DNA from 2 places in the Alcanivorax sp. VBW004 genome. Region 1 is predicted to be linked to the other one. Evidence: predicted binding sites of a transcription regulator. Region 1 holds the regulator's gene; the other holds the start of a gene.
What was found. The regulator LexA, encoded in region 1, represses DNA repair genes until DNA is damaged. The targets are predictions, from matches to a motif close to TACTGTNTANNTANACAGTA.

Region 2: hrcA (heat-inducible transcriptional repressor HrcA) is a predicted target of LexA. The motif match lies at 3,208-3,227, and genes of this name have one in related genera.

The regions. Positions count from the first base shown of each region.
Region 1 is NZ_WNHC01000001.1:2,312,480-2,318,115, reverse strand. Features, by position in the region: gene topA (type I DNA topoisomerase) at 1-548, opposite strand, end outside; gene F1529_RS10565 (universal stress protein) at 764-1,201, shown strand; gene F1529_RS10560 (cyclic nucleotide-binding domain-containing protein) at 1,252-1,902, opposite strand; gene lexA (transcriptional repressor LexA) at 2,224-2,838, shown strand; gene F1529_RS10550 (DUF1499 domain-containing protein) at 2,894-3,310, shown strand; gene F1529_RS10545 (TatD family hydrolase) at 3,258-4,091, shown strand; gene F1529_RS10540 (glutaredoxin family protein) at 4,185-4,406, opposite strand; gene rlmKL (bifunctional 23S rRNA (guanine(2069)-N(7))-methyltransferase RlmK/23S rRNA (guanine(2445)-N(2))-methyltransferase RlmL) at 4,403-5,636, opposite strand, start outside.
Region 2 is NZ_WNHC01000001.1:1,448,498-1,454,133, reverse strand. Features, by position in the region: gene dnaK (molecular chaperone DnaK) at 1-935, opposite strand, end outside; gene grpE (nucleotide exchange factor GrpE) at 1,134-1,712, opposite strand; gene hrcA (heat-inducible transcriptional repressor HrcA) at 2,050-3,099, opposite strand; gene F1529_RS06610 (RDD family protein) at 3,248-3,775, shown strand; gene recN (DNA repair protein RecN) at 3,806-5,473, shown strand; gene fur (ferric iron uptake transcriptional regulator) at 5,551-5,636, opposite strand, start outside.

The DNA.
Region 1 (5,636 bases):
TCCAGAAAACGCCGGGCCTGCTGCGCTTCTACCCGGTGCAGATCCAGCTTGCCAGGTTCTTCGAACGCCGCCTGGATCGCTTTCTTGGTAATTTCGTTGAACACCACCCGGTCGAACCGGTCATCCTCTCCGCCAATGACTTCCCGCAGGTGCCAGGCAATCGCCTCCCCTTCGCGGTCCAAATCCGTTGCCAGATAGATGCGGTCTGCTTTCGCAGCCAGGCGTTTCAGTTCGTCGACCACCTTGTCCTTGCCGGGAAGCACCTCATAGTGGGCCGCCCAGCCTTTTTCCGGGTCGATCCCCATGCGGTTAACCAGCTGCTTCTTGGCCTTCTTCTTTTTATAGGCATCCCGCTCCTCCTTGGGCAGGGAGCGCGTGTAGGCCGCTTCCTTGGCCCGCTCCTGAGGGGTGCTCTTTTTGGAGCCGCCACTGACCGGCAGATCCCGCACATGGCCGACGCTGGACTTCACGATGAAGTCGTCGCCCAGGTAGCGGTTAATGGTCTTGGCCTTGGCAGGCGACTCCACAATTACTAACGATTTTCCCATTCTCAGGTACTCAACATCCGGTCTAAGGCTCGTGATGGGCGCTATTTAGACAGCGCCGGTATAGGCGGGTCAAGCAGGAAGTGCCCCCGTTTTCCTTTTTTAGTAGTAGTACAGGCAGACCGGTCAGGGCAACCCTCATCTGTGAAACAGCCCGCTGGCAACCCCGACAAAGCGCGCTATACTGCAGGAAACCTCACGTTTTCAGGGAGAGAACCGTGCCCAGTCCCTACCGCAAAATTCTGGTTGCCATCGATGGCAGCGACGAATCCCCCCAGGTGCTGTCCCGCGCAGCAGGCGTGCTGTCAGGCAATGACGGTGAGCTGCATCTGATCCATGTCATCGAACCACTGGCCCTGGCCTACGGGGCGGATGTGCCCATGGATGTGACGGACTTGCAAAGCGGCCTGATGAAACAGGCCCGTGAAATGGCGGACAAATACGCAGGGCAATACAACATTCCCGAAGCCAACGTTTATGTGGATATGGGGTCCATCGAAAAGACCATTCTCGACAAGGCGGACAAGATAGGGGCGGATTTGATCGTGGTGGGCAGCCATACCCGCAGTGGGCTGGCCCTGCTGCTGGGCTCGACCGCACGCGGCCTGGTGCCCGGGGCTCATTGCGACGTACTGGCCGTCAAGGTCGATCAGTAGCCGCAACGAGCCGTAAAGGAATTCCGCACGCAAGCTGGCGCAAGCGTGAATCAGGTCAGTTGTAGTGTGCCGGTGCTCGCCTGCCCTTCTCCATTCCAGCGGCACAGCAATTCAGCCAGCCCCTGGGCCTGCACCTTCAACGCGGCCAGCTCTTCCGGGCTGTTCTTCTCTCCGTGAAAAACCGGCAGCTTGCGCATGGAATGCACCAGTTCATGGGTCGGCGCCTGCATTCGCTTCACTTCCAGTGTCCAGCGAATGTGGTGAACAATCATATGGAAAAACGCCAATCGGGTCGCCAGCGAATAAGGGCCATCATCGTCATTGAATTCATTGAAATCCAGGCTCGCCAACACCGCTTCGCGGGCGTTGTCTGCCACCGTAATCGTGGCACTGCGCGGTGTCCCTAACAGCATGGACAGGGTGCCGAAGACCTCCCCCGGAGATACATAATAAAGCGGGGATTCCGGCGCGGTGTCCGAGAGCACTTCCAGCTGCCCCCGAAGCAGAAAATACAGAGTGGAATCCACATCACCGGCCCGAATGACGCTTTCTCCGGAAGCCGCCACCCAAAGGCGGGTAGTCTTTTCAAGCTGTTCAAATTCGTCCTGATCATCCCGGGCGATTTCATTAAAAAACGGCACACCAGCCAACAGCTGGCGCCGCCGTTGCTGGCCGAAATCGTTATTATTGGCCTGCTCCATCCATTATCCCCACTGTCTTGATGGCATTTCTATCAACTCCACATGCTAGTACCCGCGCCTTAACAGAGCAACGACATGGACGTAAAAGCGGGATAAAACCTCGCCCGACAACTGTTCAAATAACACTGTTCATATTATCAGTGCCTGTGCTAGCATCCAGAATGTAGCACTGCCTGTCAGCCACGACTTACAAGCCCAGGCACGCAACCATACAAATGCCTACAGCCACCCGTGACAGGCATGGGATGAATACGACCCCGGCAAGGTTGCCTGCACGGCCACCGGCGGGCACTCCACTCTGCAGGAAACAGGGAGAAGGTTATGAGCAGCAAACTTACCGACCGACAGCAGCAGGTTCTCGATTGCATCCGCGAATGCCTCTCGGACAGCGGCATGGCCCCCACCCGTGCAGAGATTGCCGACATCATGGGGTTCCAGTCCAAGAATGCGGCCTCGGATCATCTCCGTGCCCTTGAACGCAAGGGCTATATCAAGCTGCACAGTGACCGCTCGCGGGGCATTCAGCTGCTGGATAACGCCTACTGGGGCGAAGAAGAACTGCCCATCGTCGGCAGGGTCGCCGCAGGCGTTCCCATCGAAGCCATCGAAAACGTGGAACGCACCGTGCCGGTCCCCCAGGGGCTGTTCAAGCAACGCCCTACCTACCTGTTGAAGGTACAGGGCGACAGTATGGTAGATGCGGGTATCTTCGACGGTGACCTGATTGCGGTACGCAAATCCAATGTGGCGCGCACGGGTGAAATCGTAGTGGCCCGCATTGACGAAGAAGTCACGGTGAAGACCTTAAAGTTGAATAAATCCAGCGCCACCCTGCTGCCGGCCAACGAAGCCTATGAGCCGATCAAGGTGCCCGCTGATCAACTTATCATCGAAGGCATTTTCGTGGGGCTGATTCGTGATCCGAACTCTTATTAAAGCCTGTATCCACACGGGTATAGGCACTTGCCTGATTGTATGGAGTGCATTTGCCATGGCTGATACCCATCTTCTTGCGCCCTGTCCGGACTCACCCAACTGTGTGTCCAGCCTGGCGACACAGGCCGACAAGCGAGTCGCTCCTCTACAGGTAGGCGCCGACCGGCAAAGCAGCCTGAAAAAGCTGGAAAGCCTGCTTGGCAACCTGCCCCGTGTGGACTATGACGTGGTAGGTCAGTCACGCATCCAGGCTCGCTTCACCAGCCGGGTTCTGCGGTTTGTGGACGATGTGACCTTCTATGTTCGCGATAACGGTGTGGTGGAAGTGCGCTCGGCCTCGCGGACAGGCTACTGGGATTTAGGTGCGAACCGTCGTCGGGTAGAATCCCTGCGCGAGCAGCTATCTGAACAGGACACCGATGACCGCACCTCACAGCAACACGCCTTCGGAAACGCAGAACACCGCGTCTGATCAATGGGCCGATATCGGGGTTAACCTGACCGACCGGCAATTCAACGACGATCGCGAAACGGTGATTGAACGGGCGGCCTCGGCCGGGGTTGCCTGGCAACTGATTACCGGTACCAACATCGACGAGTCACGCGCCGCCATTGCCCTGGCCGACGAACATCCCACCCTGTTTGCTACCGCCGGGCTGCACCCGCACAGCGCCCGCTTTTACTCGCCTGCCCTGGAAAAAGAACTGCACGAGTTGCTCGCCCATGAGCAGACGAAAGCTGCAGGTGAGATGGGACTGGATTTCAACCGGGACTTTTCTCCACGACCGGACCAGGAGCGCGCCTTCGAGGCCCAGCTAGCGCTGGCGGCAGAGATGAAACTGCCTGTTTTCCTCCATGAGCGCGATGCCCATGAGCGTTTTCTGCCTATCCTGAAAGCGTTCCGCGACGATCTGCCCGGCGCCGTCGTGCATTGCTTCACCGGGTCGCGTCAGGCTCTGTTTGACTATCTGGATCTGGATTGCCATATCGGCATTACCGGCTGGGTTTGCGACGAGCGCCGCGGCAAGCCACTGGCAGAACTGGTGCCCAATATTCCGGATCAGCGCCTGCTGCTGGAAACTGACGCCCCCTACCTGCTACCCCGGGACCTGCCGGAGCCTCCCCCGAAAAAACGCCGTAACGAACCGGCACTACTCCCCTGGATTGGCCAGCGGGTCGCACAGCTACGCGGGCAGCAGACACAGGACGTGGCCGCCATGACCTATCAAAATGCGTTAGCGTTATTTCGCTAACCGGCCCGTCATTCCATCACGGAGCCGCAAGGGCTGCGGGCCGGGTTTAGCCAAGGGCACAGAGAGCCTGGGCGGCACCACCCGGCCCCCACATCAGGACAGGAACTGCTGCACATCGAGCACACCGAACGGCCAGGCCAGCTCTTTGCCCTCGCGCACCAACACCGGAATCCGCTCACCGTACTGCTCGATCAAGGCATCATCCTCAGCGATATCCACCGGGGTAAGCACCAGCCCCGGATTCACCATGGCCACCAGTTCCTTCGCTTGCTCACACAGGTGGCAACCCAGGGTGGTGTAGAGCACAACCGTCATGCATCCTCCACATGGCGAATCGCGTAACAGTAATGGATTTTCTCATTTCGGCGGAAATCTTCAGGGATACTCCAACGAGAAATATCTTCCACGTCGAACCATTTACTGATGCTTTCATCCATCTGGAAACGGCGGTAATTACAGGAAAAATACAACACCCCACCCGGTTCCAGGCAACGCATGATCTTGCGAATCAAATCGCCATGATGCTCTTCCACCACGAAGTCACTGCGTGATTTGTTGTTGGAAAAAGTGGGCGGATCGCAAAACACCAGATCAAACTGTTCCTTGCACTCATCCAGCCAGCGCATGGCATCCATACGAGCCAGCTCGTGCTGGTCGGTGGAGAAGCCATTGGCCGCCAGATTGCAGGCGGTCCAGTCCAGATAACGCTTCGACGAATCCACTGTCACCGTGCGTTTGGCGCCGCCCACGGCAGCATGCACCGTGGCCGACCCGGTGTAGGCAAACAGATTCAGGAAGCGTTTCCCGCTGGCCTGCTCCGCAATGCGCAAACGCGTGGGACGGTGATCCAGAAACAGGCCGGTATCCAGGTAGTCCTGCAGGTTAATCAGCAACTGAGCCTGGCCTTCACGCACTACCCGGTAGTGCCCCTGGGTATCCAGCTTCTGGTATTGCTGGTTGCCCTTTTGCTTCTCGCGTGTGCGCAAGTGCACCTGCTCACGGTGTACGCCGAGGGCAGCACGCACCGCGGTTACCGCCCAGTCACGCCGCGCTTTGGCCTTTTCAGGATCAATCGTTTTCGGCGCCTTGAATTCCTGCACCAGCACCTGGTCGCCATAGATATCCACCGCCACGTTGAATTCCGGTAGATCACGGTCGTAAAGGCGATAGCACTGGATATCCTCCCGTTCCAGCCAGCGACGCAAGTGCTTGCCGTTTTTACGCAAACGGTTAAGTAACGGTTGCGCACCTTCCGGGACATTGAATGCGCCCTCGTCGGCGACTTGTGCCACAGCAGGTGGCGTCGGCTTACGCGGTGAATACAGGCGAATAAAATTATTGAACGGCCCGTTCTTCAAGCGCCATTGCCGCTCCAGATTCATGCCGGAACGGTCCATCACGTCCACATCCGCGCCCAACAGTAACGCCTGATAACCGGGCGCGCGCAGCGCCAGAATCCGGCCGATGGCATAGTGTAGCCAGCCCGCCTGCTGCTTCTCGTCCAGACGCTCGCCCCAGGGCGGGTTGCCCACCACAATGCCGTTG
Region 2 (5,636 bases), 860 kb from region 1:
AGATCACCCACCAGGGATTCCAGTTTGGCGCGGGTCACTTTCACCACCAGGTGCTTGGGACCGGTGCTGTCTGCAGTGATGTACGGCAGGTTCACTTCAGTCTGCTCGGCAGAGGACAGCTCAATCTTGGCTTTCTCGGCCGCTTCTTTCAGGCGCTGCATGGCCAGCGGGTCGCCGCCCAGATCGATGCCGGAGTCCGCCTTGAACTGATCCGCCAGGAAGTTGATCAGTGCCAGGTCGAAATCCTCACCACCCAGGAAGGTGTCACCGTTGGTGGCCAGCACTTCAAACTGGTGCTCGCCATCCACTTCGGCAATTTCGATGATGGAGATATCGAAAGTACCGCCACCCAGGTCATATACGGCGATGGTGCGATCACCACCTTTCTTGTCGAGGCCATAAGCCAGAGCGGCCGCGGTGGGCTCGTTGATAATACGCTTCACATCCAGGCCCGCGATGCGACCGGCATCCTTGGTAGCCTGACGCTGGGAATCGTTGAAGTAAGCCGGCACGGTGATAACAGCCTCGGTGACGGCTTCACCCAGGTAATCTTCCGCGGTCTTCTTCATTTTCTTCAGCACTTGCGCAGAAATCTGCGGCGGCGCCATTTTCTCGCCTTTCACTTCAACCCAGGCATCGCCATTGTCAGCCTTGGTGATCTTGTAGGGCACCATCTTGATGTCCTTCTGAACCACCTTGTCCTCAAAACGACGGCCGATCAGACGCTTCACCGCGTACAGGGTGTTTTCCGGGTTGGTCACCGCTTGGCGCTTGGCAGACTGACCGACCAGAGTTTCCTTGTCGTCGGTGTAGGCGATGATGGACGGCGTAGTGCGCGCGCCTTCTGCGTTTTCAATAACCTTGGTCTTGTCACCTTCCAGCACGGCCACACAGCTGTTGGTCGTACCCAGGTCGATACCGATAATCTTACCCATAGTCGTTCTATCTCCTTCACACCAGCCGGGACCCTGTCGGCACCCCAGGCAGTTGAATTGTTAATTCGTCTGGCTCCTATATGGCGGTCGTTGCCGGCATTTCAAGGGAGCCTGTTTGATTTTGAGTGCGTCACTTTTGTAACGGCTTTGACGCTGAAACCGGGCCAGGGCCGCAGCCTCAGGCATCCACCCTGATCATCAGGGGGCCTTGCTGACCACCACCCGCGCCGGGCGAATCAGACGGCCATTAAGCTGGTAGCCCTTCTCCAGCACCTCGATCACAGTATTGGGGTCCACATTGGGGACCGGCACCATGGTCATGGCTTCATGCAATTCCGGGTTGAACGGCTCGTCTGCCGGAGCGATCTGCTCCAGGTTGTAGCGGGCAAACGCATCCAGCAGGGATTTCAGCGTTAGCTCGATACCTTCACGGGCGCCTTTCAGGGCCTCGTCCTCGGCATCCAGTGCCGCCAGGCCGCGCTCCAAGTTGTCCGCCACACTCAGCAGATCGCCGGCGAACTTCTCCAGGGCAAACTTGCGGGCATGCTGCACATCCCGCTCGGCACGCTTGCGCACATTCTGGACTTCTGCCTGGGCACGCACATCCGCCTCAGCCAGCGCCTTCTTCACCTTGGCCAGCTCGGCATCCGCCTCAGCCAGCTTCTCTTCCGTGGTGGGTTCTGCCTGCTCAGCGTCGGCGTCTGCAGCAGCCTGCTGCTCTTCCACCGTTTCCAGCTCCGGCTCGGCGCCCTTCTGTTCTTTTTCCTGCTCACTCATTACTCACTCCACATCCCCGAACGGGGCCTTAACTCAGGAAAGCCGGCAAAGATATGGGAACTATCGGGTGGGATTCAAGGGGGAGGAAGGCAGTTGGCAGTGGATAGTGGGCAATTGACAGCGTCGCGGGATACCCCGGTCAGCTTCTGAGGTGCAAGAGGCCGCGCCAAAAGAGCACAAAAACCGGGAAGACGAGCCAACCGAGGGTTTTGCCTTTCAAAACTCGCTTATCGCAACTCGACGCGGCATTTTCGCGCCTCACCAAGCGAAGCGCAGGAACGTCGAAGACGGCCCCGAAGGGGTGAGCGCAGCGAATAACTGGCGCTCCTACAGCGGGTTAAAGCTGGGTCAGCGCTGCCGAGAGGATCTTGGCAGTGATATCCACGGTGGGGATGACCTTTTCATAGTCCATGCGGGTGGGGCCGACCACCGCCAGCACACCCACCGGGCCATTATCCGCCTTGTAGGGCGCGGAAATCAGCGAGTAATCCTCGAACGGCTGGAAGCCGGATTCGCGACCGATAAAAATCTGCACCCCGTCGGCCTTCATGGAGCGCTCCAGCAGATGCAGGATATCGCGCTTGTGATTGAAGGCATCAAACAGGTTTCGCAGCTGGCCCAGGTTTTCCGCCTCGGCGGACTGAATCAGGTTGGACTCCCCGGAGACCACATAATCGGAATCGGGCCGCTCGGTGCGCAGGGCCTTGTCCGCCACCGCCATCGCCGTCTGCATCAGCGCATCCATCTGCTGACGGTCGGCGTTCATGGTGTTCAGCAAACCATCGCAGATACTGTTCAGGTCACAGCCCGCATAGGTGTGATTGATGTAATTGGCCGCCTGGCGCAACTCCACCTCATCGTAATCCCGGTCGGTGTGAATAATGCGGTTCTGCACCTCGGAGCGGTTAATCACCAGCACCACCAGCACCCGCTTGCCCGACAGCGGCAGGAACTCCACCTGCCGCAGCGTTGACACCTCACGTCGCGGGACCGCCACCAGCCCGGCCATGCGCGTCAGCTCGGCCAGGGTTTTTGAGGCCTGGGCGATCAACTCCTGGGAGGACTGCTCCGGCGCCAGCATCTGCCGCAGCTCTTTTTTCAGATGCCGGTGATCCGGGCGCTCCATAACACTGGTCGCCAGCAGCGAATCCACGTACAGGCGATAACCCAGCTCCGTGGGAATACGCCCCGCCGAGGTGTGCGGGCTGCTCAGCACCCCCAGCTCCTCCAGCTCCGACATGATATTGCGCACCGTGGCCGGGCTCACCGTCAGGCCGCTGCCACTGGCCAGCGTCTTCGAGCCCACCGGCTGGCCATCACGGATATGCCGCTCCACCAGCGTCATCAGCAGGCGTTGTTTACGTTCGTTAAGATCCAGCTTTGTCATGGGGGTATATGTACCAGAAAATCACCTCCCTATTATATAGAGAAGCGCAGCCGGGTTTCATTGAGCAGGGGCTTACACTCTCCGCGCGAATCCCCTACCATTAGCCAATACTGTCCATAAGAGCAGTCATCATAACAAGGATGTCATCATGACCGACGAAAACCCGCACAACCCCTACCAGGCCCCGGACAGCACTATCCAGAGCCAGGCAAAGCCCGACACACCGGAACTGGCCAGCCGCCTGTACCGCCTGCTGGGCTCTCTCATCGATGGCCTGGTGCAGTTACTGGTGATCGGCCCGATCATCTATTTCACCGGCATCTGGGACGCCCTGATGCAGGGCAACGGCGACATCAACCTGACCACCAGCATCGGCCTGTTCATCGCCGGGGAACTGATCTTCCTGGCCCTGCAGGGCTGGCTCCTGTTCAACCGCCAGCAAACCATCGGCAAAATAATTCTCAACATGCGCATCGTCGGCATGGAGCAGGACAACGTGCCCGCCGGCAAGCTCTATGGCCTGCGCTATTTTGTTTTCCACGTGCTCGCCCAGCTGCCCGGCATCAACCTGATCATGATTCTCGACCCGTTACTGATTTTCCGGTCCGACCGCCGTTGCCTGCACGACCACCTTGCCGGCACCCAGGTCATACAGACCCAGAGCACCACCGCTTAACAACGATTTTGCCTGTTCCGGAGGAACACCATGCTGACACACTTGAGCGTTCGTCATTTTGCCACCGTTGACCAGCTGGAACTGGAGCCCGAGAACGGGCTCACCGTCATCAGCGGCGAAACCGGGGCAGGCAAATCCGTCATCATCGACGCCCTTGGGCTCACCCTCGGGGATCGCGCTGACTCCTCCATCGTTCGCCACGGGCACGACCGCGCCGAGGTGCTGGCCACCTTTGATGTGAGCAACAACCTGGCCGCCCGCCAATGGCTTGCCGAACGGGAACTGGACGATGAAGAACAGTGCCTGCTGCGCCGCACCGTGCGTGCCGACGGCCGCTCTCGGGCCTACGTAAACGGCACCCCCACCCCGCTGGCGGAAGTCCGCGAGCTGGGCGAGCGCCTGATCAGCATCCACAGCCAGCACGAACATCAGGCGCTGCTGAAAAAAGACGCCCATCGCCAGCTGCTGGACAACTTTGCCGACGCCCGCGACCTGGCCAACAGCGTGCGCGAGCACTGGCGCCACTGGCAGAAAGCCCGCCGCGCCCACGACGAGGCCCTTAATCAGGCCCGCGAACAGAACGAAAAGGAAGAGCTGCTGCGCTTCCAGCTGGAGGAGCTCGATGCCCTCGCCCTGCAAGACGGCGAGCTGGAACAGCTGGAGCAGGAACAGCAGCGGCTGGGCAACGCAGAAAGCCTGATCCGCGTCTGCCAGCAATCCCTGAACGCGCTTTATGAAGGCGAGGACGGCACCTGCAACGACCACCTCAGCCAGGTCAGCCACTGGCTGGATGACGCCCGCAACAACGACGACGGCCTGGGCAGCATTGCCGACACCGTGGAATCCGCCCGTCTGCAAGTGGAAGCCGCCGCCGATGATCTGCGTCATTACCTGGAAAAACTGGATCTGGACCCAGCCCGTCTGATCCAGGTGGAAGAACGCCTGAGCCAGTGCTACACCCTGGCCCGCAAACACCGCATTCGCCCGGAAGAACTGGTGGAGCATCATCGCAGCCTGCTGGCCGAATCCGACGCGCTGGGCAATGTGGATGCCCACCTGCACGCCCTGGCCGAACAGGAAAGCAGCGCCCAGCAACACTACATGGACAACGCCCGCAAGCTCAGCAAGGCCCGCCGCAGCGCCGCCAAGACCCTCAGCCAGCAAGTCCAGAAACAACTCACCGCCTTGGGCATGAAAGCGGCCCAGCTGGATGCTCGCCTTAGTGAGTGCAGCCCCACGCCCGACGGCCTGGAAGAGGTGGAATTCCTGTTTTCTGCCAACCCGGGCCAACCGCTCAAACCGCTGGGCAAGGTGGCGTCCGGTGGCGAACTGTCACGGGTCAGCCTGGCCATTCAAGTGATCTGCGCGCGCAACCTGACTGTACCCAGCCTGGTCTTCGACGAAGTGGACGTGGGCGTGGGCGGCGGCGTCGCCGAGATCGTCGGCCGGCTACTGCGCGAGCTGGGCCTGCACGCCCAGGTGCTGTGCATTACCCACCAGCCACAGGTTGCCAGCCAGGGGCATCAGCACTGGCAGGTACACAAGATTCAGGGGGACGACACCACCCACACCCGCATTCAGGGGCTGGACGAAACCGCCAGAGTAGAAGAGCTGGCGCGCATGCTGGGTGGCGTGGAAATCACCGAATCCACCCGCAATCACGCCAAAGAGATGCTGAGCAAAGCCCAGGCTGCATGACAGGATACGCAGCAGGTTTTACGCAGCAGGCTTCATACCCGCGTGCGGCATGAAGCCTGCTGCGTGAGGCGCCACTATTACTTCTTCGGCTTGACGTACAGCACCAGCGAGTGATCCACGATTTCGTAACCGTGCTCCTCGGCAATGGCATGCTGGCGCTTCT